2 regions of the Kocuria rhizosphaerae genome follow, and region 1 is predicted to be linked to the other one. Evidence: riboswitches for the same ligand, from Rfam matches in the RefSeq annotation. Region 1 holds a riboswitch; the other holds the start of a gene.
The links. A riboswitch is a leader RNA that binds a small molecule or an ion and turns the genes downstream of it on or off. The one in region 1 is predicted to bind glycine.
Positions count from the first base shown of each region.

Region 2: it holds a riboswitch for glycine, as region 1 does, so the genes downstream of both, gcvP (aminomethyl-transferring glycine dehydrogenase) here and gcvP (aminomethyl-transferring glycine dehydrogenase) in region 1, are expected to answer to the same signal.

Region 1 is NZ_JBISWL010000037.1:5,467-10,828, reverse strand. It holds gene gcvP (aminomethyl-transferring glycine dehydrogenase) at 1-2,002, opposite strand, end outside; glycine riboswitch at 2,168-2,276, opposite strand; gene rplL (50S ribosomal protein L7/L12) at 2,454-2,840, opposite strand; gene rplJ (50S ribosomal protein L10) at 2,937-3,461, opposite strand; gene ACH9EU_RS04535 (GNAT family N-acetyltransferase) at 3,774-4,922, opposite strand; gene rplA (50S ribosomal protein L1) at 5,066-5,362, opposite strand, start outside.
Region 2 is NZ_JBISWL010000032.1:65,957-71,318, forward strand. It holds gene ACH9EU_RS04135 (hypothetical protein) at 1-297, opposite strand, end outside; gene ACH9EU_RS04140 (2-methylaconitate cis-trans isomerase PrpF family protein) at 381-1,526, opposite strand; gene ACH9EU_RS04145 (LysR substrate-binding domain-containing protein) at 1,648-2,592, shown strand; glycine riboswitch at 2,728-2,820, shown strand; gene gcvP (aminomethyl-transferring glycine dehydrogenase) at 2,972-5,362, shown strand, end outside.

The DNA.
Region 1 (5,362 bases):
CGTTGAGGTTGGCGCCGTCCACGTAGACCTGTCCCCCGGCGTCGTGCACGGCCGCGCACACGTCGGTCACCTGCGCCTCGAACACGCCGTGCGTGGAGGGGTAGGTGATCATGATGCCGGCGAGCTCGTCCCCCACGGCCTCGATCTTCGCGGCCAGGTCGTCCATGTCCACGGAGCCGTCGCCGGCGGTGGCCACGACCACGACCTTGAGGTCGGCGAGGACCGCGGAGGCGGCGTTGGTCCCGTGGGCCGAGGACGGGATGAGGATGGTCTTGCGCTGCCGGTCCCCGCGCGAGAGGTGGTAGCGGCGGATGGCCAGCAGCCCGGCGAGCTCGCCCTGGGAGCCGGCGTTGGGCTGGACGGAGACCGCGGTGTAGCCGGTGATCTCCGCGAGCCAGGACTCGAGCTGCCCGACGAGCTCCCGCCACCCCTCCGTCTGGTCCTCGGGGGCCAGCGGGTGGATCGAGGCGAACTCCGGCCAGCTGATGGGCTCCATCTCGGCGGCGGCGTTGAGCTTCATGGTGCACGAGCCCAGCGGGATCATGGTGCGGTCGAGCGCGAGGTCCTTGTCCGCGAGGGCGCGCAGCCACCGCATCATCGCGGTCTCGGACCGGTGGGTGGTGAACACCGGGTGGGTGAGGTAGTCGTCCGTGCGCAGCAGCTCGGCCGGCAGCTCACCGGCGGCGGCCCCGGCCTCCGGCGACGAGGCCCCGAACGCGGCGAGGACCGCGTCGACGTCGTCCTCGTCGTGCGGCTCGCCCACGGACACGGAGACGTGGTCCGCGTCGGCCCGGCGCACGTTGATCCCCCGCTCGGCGGCCGCGGCCACGACCTCGTCGGCGCGGCCGGGGACCTCGGCCAGGACGGTGTCGAAGAACCGGTCGTGGACCACGGTGGTCCCGGCCGCCGCGAGTCCCGCGGCCAGGCGGGCGGCGAGCCCGTGCACCCGCTCGGCGATCGCGCGCAGCCCCTCCGGACCGTGGTAGGCGGCGTAGGCGCCCGCGACGATGGCCAGCAGCGCCTGCGCCGTGCAGATGTTGGAGGTCGCCTTCTCCCGGCGGATGTGCTGCTCACGGGTCTGCAGGGCCAGCCGGTAGGCGGGCCGGCCCGAGGAGTCCACCGAGACCCCGACCAGCCGGCCGGGCAGATTGCGCTCCAGCCCCTTGCGGCAGGCGATGAACGCGGCGTGCGGCCCGCCGAAGAAGAGGGGGACGCCGAAACGCTGGGCCGAGCCCACGGCGATGTCCGCGCCCTGCTCGCCGGGGGGCCGCAGCAGGGTCAGGGCCAGCAGGTCGGTGGACACCGTGACGAAGGCCCCGCGCGCACGGGCCTGCTCCACGAGGTCCTCCAGGGACGCCACGTCGCCGTCGACGCCCACCTGGGCGAGGACGACCCCGAAGGCGTCGCCCTCGGGCAGGCCCTCCGTGAGGTCGGCGACGACCAGCTCCACGCCCACGGCCCGGCAGCGTCCGCGCAGCACCGCGAGCGTCTGCGGCAGGCTCCGGGAGTCCACGACGACCCGCCGGCTCGTGGACCTGCGGTTGGACCGCTGCATCATGAGCACCGCCTCGGCCACCGCGGTCGCCTCGTCGAGCAGGGACGCGTTGGCGAGGTCGAGGCCGGTGAGGTCCATGACCGCGTTCTGGAAGGTCAGCAGCGCCTCGAGCCGGCCCTGGGAGATCTCGGGCTGGTACGGGGTGTAGGACGTGTACCAGGCCGGGTTCTCGAGGATGTTGCGGCGCAGCGCGGGCGGGGTGACGGTGTCGGCGTAGCCCTGGCCGATCATCTGCGTCATGACCCGGTTCTTGGCGGCCGTGCGGCGCAGGGCCGTCAGGGCCTCGTGCTCGGACAGCGGTGCCGGCAGGTCCAGGGGACGGTCCGTGGCGATCGTCGCCGGCACGGCGCGGGCGACGAGCTCGTCGAGGTCGGCCGCGCCGACGGTCTCGAGCATCGTCCGGGTCTCGGCCGCGTCCGGGCCGAGGTGACGTGGAAGGAAGGACAAGGTCAGCTCCTCGTGGTTCGAGGGCCCGGGGGGCCCGTCCGACCTCCCCGCTCTGTTCGTCGACCTGAGAGTTTTCGCCGGTCCCCGCGCGGGGGCCGGCCTGCACCGCCGGTGGCCCTCCGCCCCGGCCGGCGGCCGCGGGTCGATGAGCCTCTTCAGAGTGGCCTGGTCGCAGCGGTACTGGGGCCTGAGAGATTCTCGGGGAGGATTTGCTCCTTCGGCGCCGGCCGCCGCCCGGGACCGGGTCGGCGTCGGACTCTCCCGCTGCGCGTGGACGGCCAATGTGGTTGTGCCCCCCAGTCTCCCACACCCGCCCGGGTCCGCACACCGCTCCCCCGTCCCGCGGTGGCCCGCGACGCCCCGGGCCGCACCCTCCCGGAACGGGACGAGGCCCCGGACGCGGTGCGTCCGGGGCCTCGCGGGACCGTCCGGGCGGACGGTCCCGAGGGTCCTACTTGAGGGTGACGGTGGCGCCGGCGCCCTCGAGGGCCTCCTTGGCCTTGTCCGCGGCCTCCTTGTTGGCGCCCTCGAGGACGGCCTTGGGGGCCGAGTCGACGAGGTCCTTGGCCTCCTTGAGGCCGAGGGAGGTCAGCGCGCGGACCTCCTTGATGACCTGGATCTTCTTCTCGCCGGCGGCCTCGAGGACGACGTCGAACTCGGTCTGCTCCTCGGCCTCCTCGGCGGCACCGGCGGCCGGGGCCGCGGCACCGGCCACGGCCACCGGGGCGGCGGCAGTGACGTCGAAGGTCTCCTCGAAGGCCTTCACGAACTCGGAGAGCTCGATGAGGGAGAGCTCCTTGAACGCGTCGATCAGTTCCTCGGTGCTGAGCTTGGCCATGGTTGTGGCTCCTTTTCGATGTGGTGACCCGGCCGGTCTGGTCGGCGCGGGACGGTCTGGTTCCGTGGGAAGAATTCGCCTCGCGGCGGGTGCTGGCTAGGCGCCCTGCTCCTCGACCTTCGCGCGCAGCGCCTCGGCGGTGCGCACGGTCTTGGACAGCGGCGCCTGGAACAGCGCGGCGGCCTTGGACAGGGACGCCTTCGCGGCGCCCGCGACCTTGGCGAGCAGCACCTCGCGGGACTCGAGGTCCGCGAGCCGCTGGATCTCTGCCGCGCTGAGCGCCTTGCCCTCGAGGTAGCCGCCCTTCAGGACGAGCTGCGGGTGGGCCTTCGAGAAGTCGCGCAGGTTCTTGGCGGCCTCGACGGGATCACCCGAGATGAAGGCGATGGCGCTCGGGCCCGAGAGGTGGTCGTCGAACGCGTCGATGCCCAGATCCCTGGCCGCGATCGCGGTCAGCGTGTTCTTCACCACGGCGTATTCGGCGTTCTCACCGAGCGAGCGGCGCAGCTCCTTGAGCTGGGCCACGGTGAGACCGCGGTACTCAGTCAGGACAGCGGCGTCCGAGTTGGAGAACAGCTCCTTCAACTCGGCGACCGCGGCTGCCTTTTCCGGGTTCGCCATGGTACTCCTTCCGGTCTTCGATGCCGGGCGCTGCCTGGAAGGATCCGCACACGGAAAAAGCCCCGCGCAGATGCCCGGGGCTCGACGGCACGCTCCGTGCAGGACGGCGCGTGCTCGCTGTGCTGGTTCACCTGCGCTGGCCGTTCCTGGCGGAACTCTTACGGCTGCTCCCCCGCGCCCTGGGGCACCGAAACGGTGCCCGGGAGGCATGGAGGACCACGACCGGCGGTCTTTGGTGCTCCCCAGGGTACCCGAGCGCCGGCCGGTCGCCAAATCGCGCGCCGCACCGGGCCCCGGCCGTCCCGCCGGGACTCAGACGGGCGAGAGCTCCCGGGACCAGACCCCGCTGCGCCCCACGACCCGGAAGCCGAGCCGGCTGTTGACCCGGCTCATCCGGTCGTCGCCGCTGTGGCTCCACGAGTACACGGTCCGCACACTGGGAGCCGCCTGCGCGAGCTGCTCCAGGTTGGCGAGCTTGAGCTGGGTGGCCAGCCACCGTCGGCGGTGCTCGCGCAGGACCAGGGTCTCGTCCTGCATCCCGATGGCCGGGTCCTCGCCCGCCAGGACGATCTCCGTCATCCCCACGAGCCGCCCGGTGGCCTCGTGCTCGGCGACGGCGACCAGGGACAGGTTCCCGGCCTCGGCGCGCAGCTGCTCGGTCCGGCGCACGCGTTCGGGGTCCCACGCCTCGGTCTCGGCGGCGACCGGTGGCAGGAAGGTGTCGGCGGCCATCCGCGAGTGCAGGACCGCGAGCTCGTCGAGCCACCGTTCCGGCGCCGAACCGCTCCAGGTGTGCACCCGGTACGGCTCCGGGGAGGGGGAGGCCGCCATCTCTCTCCGCAGCTCCGCCACCCGGTCCTCCCGCAGCGGGACCTCCAGGACGCCGAAGTCGCTGACGGACTCGAGCCGGTAGCCCGCGTTGAGCGCGAAGCGCGTCTGCCGGTTGGAGACGGGCAGCCGACCGGAGCCGTCCGCGGCGTCGACCCACTCGACCATGCCCGGGGTGATGACCGGGAAGACCCCGGTGACGCTGCCGTCGCCCTGGATCTCCTCGGGACCGGGGTGCTCGGTCTGGATGCGCAGGTGCCGGCGGGACTCCCCGACCGCGAGCTGCTCGGCCGCCGCCAGGAGCTCGCTGCCCGTGCCCTGCGCCGTGGTCTCCGGGTCGACGTCGACCGTGATGTGCGCCCAGCCGGTCAGGGTGACGAGCGGCATCCGGATCTCGGCCCGCCCCGTGATCCGGTCGCCGGCCCAGGACAGCAGGATGACGACCCGCTCGAAGGGGTCCTTGAGGTCGCGGTAGAGCTCGTACGCGTCACCGGTCAGGTCCGAGATCCCCCAGACGTGCTGCCGGGACCGGCGCACGAGCTCCGCCACCCGCCCGAGCAGGGCCCGGGCGTCGTCGTCGAACTCGTCGGGAATGCGCATCTGCTCGATGCGCACCAGGGGGTGCTCGCTCACGAGAGGTTCTCCGTTCCGTGGGCGCCGGCGGACGCCCGTGGGGTCATGTGCGTGGGGAGCGCGGCGCGCCCGACGGGAAGGGGCCCGGCCGCAACGGCCGGGCCCCCACCCGTCGCGCCCCCGGGGGGAGCCGCTGTCCGGCGTCAGGCGCCGACGACGACCTCGGTGACGTTCGGGTCGACCGGGATGCCCGGGCCGAACGTGGTCGAGACGGTCGCCTTGGTGACGTAGCGGCCCTTCGACGCGGCCGGCTTCAGGCGCAGGATCTCCTCGAGGGCGGCCCCGTAGTTCTCGGCGAGCTTCGCGGCGTCGAACGACGTCTTGCCGACGATGAAGTGGAGGTTGGAGTGCTTGTCCACGCGGAAGTCGATCTTGCCGCCCTTGATGTCGGTGACGGCCTTGGTCACGTCCATGGTCACCGTGCCGGTCTTCGGGTTGGG
Region 2 (5,362 bases), on a different contig from region 1:
TCCGCCGGAGTGCACGAACTCGTTGGACCCCGTGACGGACTCGCCGCCGGGAACGTTCTCGACCATCAAGCGGGGGTTGCCCTCCACGTGCTCCTCCAGGTAGGGCGCCACGAACCGCGCCCAGGTGTCGGTCCCGCCGCCGGCCGAGTAGGGCACCTTCAGGGTGACCGAGGAGGGCATGCCGCCGTCTCCCTGGCCGCCCGCGGCGCTCTGGTCGGGAGCGGCGCACGCCCCGAGCAGCAGGGCCGACGTGGCGGCCACAGCCGCAACGGTGTGCTTCTTGATGTTCATGATCATGATCTGTCACCTCTTGTGTAGGGAGCGGCTGTGACACCGCCGTTCATATCGCAGTTCAGGGGAGTTGCTCGGACCGGCGAGTGCTACACGGCCAGTCGTTCGTCGGGGACGAGCACCTGGCCCTCCATCAGCCGCCGTGAGGTCCTGAAGCCGGAGGCGCTGTTGGCCCGCCACTCGGTTCCGTCGTGCTCGACGTCCGCGGTCATCACCAGCAGCCCTGCGGGATGACCGATGACGAATTCCCCGTCGTCGGGGCTCGCGACATCGTGGACCAGCGTCCCGGGCACATTGGCCGCGACCGCGGTCGCGATCGCCCCGGTCAACGGGTAGGAGTTGTGGACGCGGCCCATCGACATCATCATCGCCCGCACGCTGCTCTCCTCCGCGCGGACGGTCAGCCCGTTGGTCGCGACGTATTCCCTCGGGGCGCCGACCAGGGAGAGCTTGGGAACCGACGGCGCCTCCCGGGTCGCCTCCTCCACGGTGGCGGTGATGCCCGCCAGCACGGAGGCCTGGGCTCGCACCGACTCGATCCTGGCCAGCAACGCCGGATCGGCATCCACCTGGGCCGGCACCTCGAGGCCCGTCAGGCCCAGGTCCTCCCAGCGGACGAACACCAGCGGATTGGCCGCGTCGACGATGGAGACGGGAATCGTCCCCAGCCCCGGCAGGGTCAGCTCGTCGACCACGGAGCCCGTGGGGAGCAGCCTCCCGGTCACGGCCCCGCCGGGGCTCACGAAGTCCATCTGCACCCTGGACGCGCGTCCGGGGACACCCGCGAGCTCGAAGTCGCCGATGGGGTCGAAGCGCCCGTTCCTCGTCGGGACGTGGGCGACGATGACCTTGTTCGTGTTGAGGTTGAGGAACCTCACGAGCGTCACGGGGTCGGTGGCCTCCACCAGTCCCTCGTCGACGGCGAAGGGCCCGACAGCCGAGGAGATGTTCCCGCAGTTGCTGCGGCGGTCCACCAGCGGCTGGTCCAGGCTCACCTGCCCGAACTCGTAGGTGACGTCGACGCCGTACGCCGTGCCGTCGCCGATGATCGCCACCTTGCTCGTCGTGGACACCGCACCACCGAGTCCGTCGATCTGCCGACGATAGGGATCGGGGCTGCCCATGGCCGCCAGGATGAACGCGTCACGCAGGGCGGGGTCCACCGGCAGGTCCTTCTCGTGGAAGAACAGTGCCTTGCTGGTCCCGCCGCGCATCACGACCGCTGGAATGTGCATAGATCAACCTCTCCGAACTGCCCGACCTCGTGGTGAGATCTCCGACACACTCAGTCTCAGGGGGGTCGAAAGGTTAAGCAAGATCACACTTCTGTACAGCTACTGAAGCTATACTTCAATCATGATCAAACCCTCCAGCACAGAACGCGTCCTGCTGCTCGCCGACGTGGCCTCCTTCGGCACGATGACTCTCGCCGCCGAGGCTCTCGGCTACTCGGTGTCCGCCATCTCCCAACAGCTCCGGAAGCTCGAGACCGAGGCCGGGCAGCCTTTACTCCAGCGCCACAGTCGCGGCATCGTGTTAACCGATGCCGGACAAGCGGTGGTCAAGCACGCCGAGCAGATCCGCGGCCGCCTCGTGTCCCTGCAGTACTCGCTGGACGACATCGCCGGCCTCCGGGCCGGGACCCTGCGCATGGGGACGTTCCCCACGGCCGGCTCCTCGCTGGTGCCCTTGGCCATCAGCAAGTTCGCGCGCGAGCATCCCCTGATCGAGCTGTCGGTACGGAGCACCCGGCGTGACGCCCTGCTGAAGATGCTCTCGACCCGGGACATCTCGATGAGTCTCCTGTGGGACTACCAGTGGTCCCGCCTGGAGGTCCCGGAGGTCGACGTGCAGCATCTGCTCCACGATCCGACCGACCTCGTCGTCTCCCTGTCGCACCCGCTCGCCTCGCGCGAATCGGTCGCGATGTCCGAACTGCTCGACGAGATGTGGGTCGTGCGCACGGGCGAACACCCGATGATCGAGGTGCTCGTCCGGGCCGCCAACTCCATCGGGTTCCAGCCTCGCGTGGCCTACGAGGCGAACGACTACCAGGAGGCCCAGGCCATGGTCGCCGTCGGGGTGGGCGTCGCGCTCGTCCCGCGTCTCGCGCTGACGGTGCTGCGCGACGACGTGCGCGTCATCCCGCTCTCGGGGGAGGTTCCGCAGCGGCGGATCCTCCTGGCGCGGATGAAGGACAGTCAGCCCACGGCGGCGGAGGCCGCCATGACGACGATGTTCGAGGACGCGGCGCGCCGCCTCAGCGCTCGCGGGCCCAAGCGGAGCTCCAGCGCCCGGTGACATCTGGGCACCCCGGGACCGGTGGCACAATCTCGGGACGCGGTCGCCACTGTACGCCCAGGCTTGCCGGCAGGCTCGCCGAAGTGCGAGGTGTGGACAGCCGCGTGTGAGCCGGGCTACCCTTGAGAAAGCCAATGAATCGTGGTGGGAGAGTCCCGCCCACCGGCGGGCGCCGTAGGAGCAATTCCTCCCCAGGAAACTCTCAGGCCCCTGTACCACCACGGTTCGGCAACTCTGGAAAGCAGCCCGGCGCCCGGCGCCGGACTCACCGACGGTGCAAGCGGCCCTCCGGCCGCGGAATCTCTCAGGTCCCAGACAGAGCGGGGAGGAACTCGAACCGATCCACGCCGACCTGGCGTGCAGCCCCCGGGAGTTCCTCATGACGATCCAGCCCACGACCACGTCCCCGACGACGGTCTTCGCCGACCGGCACATCGGTGCCCGTCCCGACGACGCCCAGCGCATGCTCGACCGCGTGGGCTACACCGACCTCGACGCCCTGGCCGACGCCGCCGTGCCCGCCGACATCCGTCAGCGCACCCCGCTGCAGCTGCCCGAGGCGCTCAGCGAGCAGGAGGTGCTGGAGCAGCTGCGCGCCTACGCGAGCCGCAACACCACCGCCGTGCAGATGATCGGCCAGGGCTACTACGACACCCACACGCCCCCGGTGATCCTGCGCAACGTGCTGGAGTCCCCGGGCTGGTACACCGCCTACACCCCCTACCAGGCCGAGATCTCCCAGGGACGCCTTGAGGCGCTGCTGAACTTCCAGACCATGGTCGCCGACCTCACGGCGCTGCCCGTGGCCAACGCCTCGCTGCTGGACGAGGCGACCGCGGTCGTCGAGGCGGTGCTGCTGATGCGCCGGGCCAACAAGGCCCGCGGCAACGGCGCGATCGTGCTGGACGCCGACGCCCTGCCGCAGACCCTCGCCGTGGTGCGGGCCCGCGCCGAGGCGCTGGGCTTCGCCGTGCAGGTCGCCGACCTGAGGTCCGGTCTGCCCGAGGGCGAGATCACCGGCGTGGTCCTGCAGCAGCCCGGGGTCTCCGGGCGGGTCACCGACCACGCCGCGGTGATCGCCGAGGCCAAGGAGCGCGGGGCGATGGTCACGGTCGCCGCCGACCTGCTGGCCCTGACCCTCATCACCCCGCCCGGCGAGCAGGGCGCGGACATCGCGGTGGGCTCCTCCCAGCGCTTCGGGGTCCCCCTGTTCTTCGGCGGTCCGCACGCGGCCTACATGGCGGTGCGCCCCGGCCTGGAGCGCAACCTGCCCGGCCGCCTCGTGGGCGTCTCCAAGGACCCGACGGGACGGGCGGCCTACCGCCTGGCCCTGCAGACGCGCGAGCAGCACATCCGCCGCGAGAAGGCCACGTCCAACATCTGCACCGCCCAGGCGCTGCTGGCCGTCGTGGCCGGCATGTACGCCGTCCACCACGGCCCCGAGGGGCTGCGGGCCATCGCCGGCCGCGTGCACGACCACGCCCGGACCCTGGCCACCGTCCTGGACCGGGCCGGTCTCGACCTGGTCTCCGGCCACTTCTTCGACACGCTGACCGTGCGGGTGACCGGCCAGGCCGGGAAGGTCGTCCGCGCGGCCGAGGGCCGCGGCGTGAACCTGCGGTTCGTCGACGCCGACCACGTCGGCATCTCCTGCGACGAGGCGACCAGGCCCGAGCACCTCGTGCTCGTCGCCGAGGCCTTCGGGGTCCAGGAGGCGCCCGCGCAGGTCGCCGCCGGACCCCGCGGCTTCGAGCTCGACGAGGAGCTGCGGCGCAGCTCGGAGTTCCTCACCCACCCGGTGTTCTCCGCCCACCGCTCCGAGACGCAGATGCTGCGCTACCTGACGCGCCTGGAGAACCGGGACCTGGCCCTGGACCGGACGATGATCCCGCTGGGCTCCTGCACCATGAAGCTCAACGCCACGGCCGAGATGGCCGCCATCAGCTGGCCCGAGTTCGCCTCGATCCACCCGCTGGCTCCGGCCCACCAGACCACCGGCTGGCGCGCGCTGATCGCCGACCTGGAGAGCCGCCTGGAGGAGATCACCGGCTACGCCGCCGTGTCCCTCCAGCCCAACGCCGGCTCCCAGGGCGAGCTGTCCGGCCTGCTGGCCATCCGCGACTACCACCGCTCCCGCGGCGAGGGGCAGCGCACCGTCTGCCTCATCCCGGCGTCGGCCCACGGCACCAACGCCGCCTCCGCGGTCCTGGCCGGCATGCAGGTCGTCGTCGTGAGGACGGCCGCGGACGGGACGATCGACCACGCGGACCTCGACGCCAAGATCGAGGCCCACCACGACCGGCTGGCCGCCATCATGGTCACCTACCCGTCCACCCACGGGGTCTACGACGCCGACGTGCGCCAGGTCTGCGACGCCGTCCACGCCGCCGGCGGGCAGGTGTACATCGACGGGGCCAACCTCAACGCCCTGGTCGGCCTGGCCCAGCCCGGGAAGTTCGGCGGGGACGTGTCCCACCTGAACCTGCACAAGACCTTCTGCATCCCGCACGGCGGCGGCGGACCCGGCGTCGGGCCCGTGGCGGTGGCCGCGCACCTGGCGCCCTTCCTGCCCGGTGACGCGACCGGCGCCCAGGCCTCCCGGGCGGCCGGGGCGCCGATCTCGGCCACGATGTACGGCTCGGCCGGCGTGCTGCCCATCTCCTGGGCCTACGTCGCGATGATGGGCGGCGAGGGCCTCACCCGGGCCACGCAGACGGCGCTGCTGACGGCGAACTACGTCGCCACCGCGCTGAACGAGCACTACCCGGTG